2 regions of the Gottfriedia acidiceleris genome follow, and region 2 is predicted to be linked to the other one. Evidence: predicted binding sites of a transcription regulator. Region 2 holds the regulator's gene; the other holds the start of a gene.
What was found. The regulator CtsR, encoded in region 2, represses protease genes until heat stress. The targets are predictions, from matches to a motif close to ATGGTCAATAAAGGTCAAACA.
Positions count from the first base shown of each region.

Region 1: a site for CtsR is predicted at 1,535-1,555, ahead of clpP (ATP-dependent Clp endopeptidase proteolytic subunit ClpP). Genes of this name have one in related genera too.

Region 1 covers NZ_CP096034.1:4,276,532-4,279,959, forward strand. The annotation lists tRNA gene MY490_RS20155 (tRNA-Arg) at 131-203, opposite strand; gene clpP (ATP-dependent Clp endopeptidase proteolytic subunit ClpP) at 1,608-2,201, shown strand; gene MY490_RS20165 (HPr family phosphocarrier protein) at 2,283-2,540, opposite strand; gene whiA (DNA-binding protein WhiA) at 2,561-3,428, opposite strand, start outside.
Region 2 covers NZ_CP096034.1:104,410-107,837, reverse strand. The annotation lists gene MY490_RS00565 (protein-arginine kinase McsB) at 1-830, opposite strand, end outside; gene MY490_RS00560 (protein-arginine kinase activator protein McsA) at 836-1,384, opposite strand; gene MY490_RS00555 (CtsR family transcriptional regulator) at 1,404-1,865, opposite strand; rRNA gene rrf (5S ribosomal RNA) at 2,272-2,387, opposite strand; rRNA gene MY490_RS00545 (23S ribosomal RNA) at 2,443-3,428, opposite strand, start outside.

The DNA of each region.
Region 1 (3,428 bases), 520 kb from region 2:
AAGTACATCTTTGGTTGTAGGAAAAAGATAGGATTTAAGGCTGAGATTTAGGTATTAACGGAGGAAAAATAAAAACCGAGTGATAAGATCTGTTAATTAACGAATCTTATCACTCGGTTTATTTTTTTAGCGCGCTCGACAGGATTCGAACCTGCGACACACGGTACCGGAAACCGATGCTCTATCCACTGAGCTACGAACGCATTATAATTTTAAGTTTAAAATAAGTATATCGTATCTGTCGCCCCAATCTCAGTAAGTTAATGCAAGGAGTGGCTCGATTGGTTTTCACTAGAAATATGTTTACTCTGCCCCACCCTTGCCTCAGTATGTAATTGCAAGGAGTGGCTCGGCAAGTGCGCTCGAAGTTGTTTCATGGGTGCATATTCATTCGTGCTCTATCCACTGAGCTACGAACGCATATTATATAAAGGGGTAAATAAGTATATCGTATTGTCGCCCCAATCTCAGTAAGCTTAAGCAAGTAGCAGCTCGATTGGTTTTTCACCAGAAATATGTTTACTCTGCCCCACCCTTGCCTCAGTATGTAATTGCAAGGAGTGGCTCGGCAAGTGCGCTCGAAGTTGTTTCATGGGTGCATATTCATTCGTGCTCTATCCACTGAGCTACGAACGCATATTATATAAAGGGGTAAATAAGTATATCGTATTGTCGCCCCAATCTCAGTAAGCTTAAGCAAGTAGCAGCTCGATTGGTTTTTCACCAGAAATATGTTTACCCTGTCTCACCATTGCCTCAGTATGTCATTGCAAGGAGTGGCTCGGCAAGTGCGCTCGAAGTTGTTTCATGGGTGCATATTCATTCGTGCTCTATCCACTGAGCTACGAACGCATGTTGTATAAAAGGGTAAATAAGTATATCGTATTGTCGCCCCAATCTCAGTAAGTTAATGCAAGGAGTGGTTCGATTGGTTTTCACTAGAAATATGTTTACTCTGTCCCACCCTTGCCTCAGTATGTAATTGCAAGGAGTGGCTCGGCAAGTGCGCTCGAAGTTGTTTCATGGGTGCATATTCATTCGTGCTCTATCCACTGAGCTACGAACACGTATTGTATAAAGGGTAAGTAAGTATATCGTATTGTGCCCCAATCTCAGTAGGTAGTTGCAAGTAGCGGCTCGATTAGTGCGCTGATGTTTCGCTAAATAGCTTACCCGTAGGTTTATAAGAAATTCTTATGTTTTATTATATCGTTAGAATGTTCTGACCGCAATGATTTAGGTTTTTTTGAGTGCGAAAATAAATATAATTTTGATGTACTCTGTAAATAGGGGACTTTTTTTATTGTTTGCTTCTTTCGTTCTCATCTTGGAATGTCTACTTTCTTTTCATAGGCCTTGAATAAGCTTTAATCAATTAGTTAGTAGTTTTTTAACTTATCAAAAGAAAAACTACATAAAGTTACGTTTAATAATAGGAAAAGTCGTTAATGATGTTGAAGTATTAGATAAATAGATATGTTATAAAAGGTCAATATTTTTTAGTTTAAATAATACATTAAATTAGCATCTCTTTTATTTGACCTTTTCTGACCTTAAAGGTATTATTGTATTAATCATTCATTTGTTTTAAACAAGGAGGAGAAAAAATGAATTTAATTCCTACAGTTATTGAACAAACAAGTCGTGGTGAGCGTGCGTATGATATATACTCTCGTCTATTAAAAGATCGCATCATCATGTTAGGTAGCGCAATCGATGATAACGTAGCTAACTCAATTGTTTCACAACTTTTATTTTTAGCAGCAGAAGATCCAGATAAGGATATTTCATTATACATAAATAGTCCAGGAGGAAGTATTACTGCTGGTATGGCTATTTATGATACGATGAACTTTATTAAGCCACAAGTATCTACAATTTGTATTGGTATGGCGGCTTCAATGGGTGCTTTCTTATTATCTGCTGGGGAAAAAGGAAAGAGATATGCTCTTCCAAATGCTGAAGTTATGATTCACCAACCATTAGGTGGTGCTCAAGGTCAAGCTACTGAAATCGAAATTGCAGCTAAGCGAATCTTGTTCTTACGTGATAAATTAAACAAAATTCTTGCAGATCGTACTGGTCAACCATTAGATACGATCGAGCGTGATACAGAGCGCGATAACTTTATGACTGCAGACCGTGCATTAGAATACGGATTAATTGATAAAGTAATTTCTAATACTACAGCTATTAAATAATGATAAAAAACTAGCCGTAATTTTTCGGCTAGTTTTTTTATAGAAAAAATTGGACATCCAACTTGTGAATGTCCAATTACATTAAATTTCTTCTCCGATAAAATCCATTACAGCTTCCATCGCTTCAACTTCATCGTCGCCCGTAACAGTAATTACGATTTCTTCGCCATGAGGTACAGCAAGACTCATAACACCCATGATACTCTTTACGTTTACTTGTTTACCTTTGTAAGCTAATAATACTTCTGAACGAAATCTCGTAGCAACTTGAACAAATTGTGCTGCTGGACGAGCCTGTATTCCTGTTTCTAATAGTACTCTCCCTTTTTTCTCAATCATTTTTTCTTCCCTCTTAACTTTTATTTTAATTTTATTGATTCTCCCGCTCTTAGTTTATCAGCTATTTCATCAATTTTACGTAGTCGATGATTGATTCCTGATTTACTAATTGCACCGCTAGATACCATTTCACCTAACTCTTTTAATGTTACATCCTCATACGCTACTCGAAGTTCTGCAATTTCACGTAGCTTTGGGGGTAATATATCTAAACCAACTGAGCTTTGGATATAACGTATATTTTCAATTTGCCTGAAGGCTGCACTGATTGTTTTATTTAAGTTCGCAGTTTCACAATTTACTAGACGATTAACACTGTTTCTCATATCTCTTACAATGCGGATATCTTCAAACCTTAATAAAGCTGAATGTGCACCAACAACGTTTAAAAACTCAGTAATTTTTTCCGCTTCCTTTAAGTACGTAATATAGCCTTTACGTCTCTCCAATGTTTTAGCATTTAATCCGAATTCATTCATTAGACGACAAATTTCTTCTGTATGCTCCTTATATAGTGAAAAAATTTCTAAATGATATGAAGATGTCTCTGGATTATTTACCGAACCACCAGCTAGAAAGGCACCTCTTAAATAGGAGCGTTTACAACATTTCTTCGTAATTAGCTCTTTCGCTATTTCATTCGTAAAGGTAAATCCTTCACCAGTTATATAAAGATCATTTAAAATATGTTTCGCTTCTTCTTTTATTCGAACAATATATACATTGTTCTTTTTAAGACGCATTTTTTTACGAACGAGCAATTCAACGTCCACATCATAAACACGTTTAATTAATACATATATCCTTCTAGCAATTGCTGCATTTTCAGTAACTACATCTACAATAAATTGGCGATTCGCAATTGATAATGAACCATTCATTCGAATT
Region 2 (3,428 bases):
GTACCTAGAGAGCGAAAGACTCGATCTTCTAAAAGAATTAAAGAAGTTCTGGCAAGTGCATCTCTTGCTGATTTCTCGTGTTTGATCAGTTGTTGTACAATTGTCGTTAAGTCTTCTATTATTTCTTCTTCCGATTTCCCTAATGTAATTTGATTCGAAATCTGAAAGATATTACCTAATGCTTCACTACCCTCACCATAAATTCCTCTTACTACTAAACCAAGTTGATTAATAGTAGGAATTAAACGGTTAAATTGTTTCGTGATGACCAGTGCTGGAAGATGCATCATCACTGAGGCCCTTAATCCGGTACCAACATTAGTAGGACAACTGGTTAAATAACCAATTGTTTCATCAAAAGCATATTCAAGCTGACTCTCTATATAATTATCAATATGATTCGCTTGAGTAAGTGCCTCTCTAAGTTGTAAACCTGGAAATAGAGCTTGAATTCTTAAATGGTCTTCTTCATTGATCATAATGCTAATTTGTTCATCCTGAGATAATATACATGCACCATGTACCGACTCTTGAACTAAATTAGGACTTATTAAGTGTTTTTCAATTAATACTCTTTTCTCTACTGGCTCTAACTGGTTAATTTCAATATATTCAAAAGGTCCGTTTGGTAAAGCTGTACTACCTTCAAAATAATGTTTAACTAAATGACAAATTTCTTTAGCCTTGTCTTGACTAAGTAAAGTTGGATACAAATATGCACTGAAATTTCTAGCTAACCTAATACGACTACTTAAAACGATATCATCATCTGGACCTTCTTGTTTCATCCATGGACTGATAGCTTCATTAATAATTCGATTAATAGACATGTAACTTACTCCACCTCCTTTTGAAGGGCTTGTAAATCTTTTTCAATTTCACGAATTTCATCCCGAATCTTAATTGCTTGCTCAAAATCTTCCTTATCAATAAAATTTTGCATTTGAGATTTCAAGTCTTGTAACTTTCTTTTCAAAGAAATCGCCCCATTAATCTTTTGAGGTATTTTCCCTGTATGCGATACATTACCGCTATGAATTCTTTTAACAATTGGTTTCATCTGATCCATAAATGTTTCATAACAAGTAGAACAACCTAAACGTCCAATTTTAGTAAACTTTTGAAAAGTCATCTTACATCTAGGACATTCAATTTGGGAATCTTGATGAAGTTTATTTTTCTTCATTTCATAAATACCAGTATTACCTTTAAACAATCCAGCTAACAAATCATTTACAGAATAGCCACCTATTTCAGAAAAAATATGTTTATTGTTCGATTCATTTGCGCATTTCTCACATAAGTGAATATCTGTTTTCTCACCATTAATAATTTTAGAATAGTGTAATGTTGCCGGACGTTCTTGACATTCTTGACAAATCATTATGGGCAACCTCCATATTCTATTTATACTTTAAACTTCTTAGCATTGCCTTGAACATTCTTGCTCTTAACTCGTCTCGATAAGGTAAATTAACCATTATTACTGAACGATCTAATACACTTAACATCATTTTTGCTTCTCGCTGAGTAATTACATTTTTTTCAAGTAGTAGACGAATATAATCCTCTGAACTAGACTGTGCAATATTATTAGTAAAGCTACTTAATATTTGATCAATTACGCTCGCTTTATCATGAAATTGCACTTTAATAATTCGAATATACCCTCCACCACCGCGTTTACTTTCTACTACATATCCTCTTTCTAATGTGAATCTAGTATTAATTACATAATTTATTTGAGAAGGTACACAATCAAATTTATTCGCTATTTCACTTCTTTTTATCTCGACATAATCTTTATCAGATATGTCAAAGTAGTGCATTAGATATTGTTCAATAATATCTGATATATTCTTCATCTATTTACCACCTTTACTGACTTTGACTATCTTTGACTATTATTATATTCCTTTCATGAAAAATTTCAACTATTATCTCTTTACCATTTTTTCCAAACGATACAGCTCTTAATCTTTTTTTACTATTAAGAATTGTATAAATTGGTAGCCTAGAAGAAAAATCGACATATTTTTCAATTTTGGATATTAAATATAAGTGCTATATCTCTCTGTCTTTACTAAAGGCTCGCCAACTGGCGATTTTTCTTTATCAACATATATATATATATGTTATACAATTCTTTTAAGAAGCTTTTTTTCCTTTTTTACTTTTATAAAAAAATTATTAAGTTGATCTATTTCCTTTGATCATTTGAGCATTTTTAGATAACAAAAAAACATCAGCCTACTAGCTGATGTTTTGGTTACCAGGCGACGTTCTACTCTCACAGGGGGAAACCCCCAACTACCATCGACGCTGAAGAGCTTAACTGCCGTGTTCGGTATGGGAACGGGTGTGACCTCTTCGCACTAATCACCTGATTTATAGAGTTGTACTTCGTACCCTCAAAACTAGATAATGTCATCATCAAACTTGTTAGTTAAGTCCTCGACCGATTAGTATCAGTCAGCTCCACGTGTCACCACGCTTCCACCTCTGACCTATCAACCTGATCGTCTCTCAGGGGTCTTACTAGCTTAACGCTATGGGAAATCTCATCTTGAGGGGGGCTTCATGCTTAGATGCTTTCAGCACTTATCCCTTCCACACATAGCTACCCAGCCATGCTCTTGGCAGAACAACTGGTACACCAGCGGTGTGTCCATCCCGGTCCTCTCGTACTAAGGACAGCTCCTCTCAAATTTCCTGCGCCCACGACGGATAGGGACCGAACTGTCTCACGACGTTCTGAACCCAGCTCGCGTACCGCTTTAATGGGCGAACAGCCCAACCCTTGGGACCGACTACAGCCCCAGGATGCGATGAGCCGACATCGAGGTGCCAAACCTCCCCGTCGATGTGGACTCTTGGGGGAGATAAGCCTGTTATCCCCGGGGTAGCTTTTATCCGTTGAGCGATGGCCCTTCCATGCGGAACCACCGGATCACTAAGCCCGACTTTCGTCCCTGCTCGACTTGTAGGTCTCGCAGTCAAGCTCCCTTATGCCTTTACACTCTTCGAATGATTTCCAACCATTCTGAGGGAACCTTTGGGCGCCTCCGTTACTCTTTAGGAGGCGACCGCCCCAGTCAAACTGCCCACCTGACACTGTCTCCGAGCCGGATCACGGCTCTAGGTTAGAATTTCAATACAGCCAGGGTAGTATCCCACCGACGCCTCCACCGAAGCTAGCGCTCCGGCTTCTCAGGCTCCTACCTATCCTGTACAAGCTGTACCAAAATTCAATATCAAGCTGCAGTAAAGCTCCACGGGGTCTTTCCGTCCTGTCGCGGGTAACCTGCATCTTCACAGGTACTATAATTTCACCGAGTCTATGGTTGAGACAGTGCCCAAATCGTTACGCCTTTCGTGCGGGTCGGAACTTACCCGACAAGGAATTTCGCTACCTTAGGACCGTTATA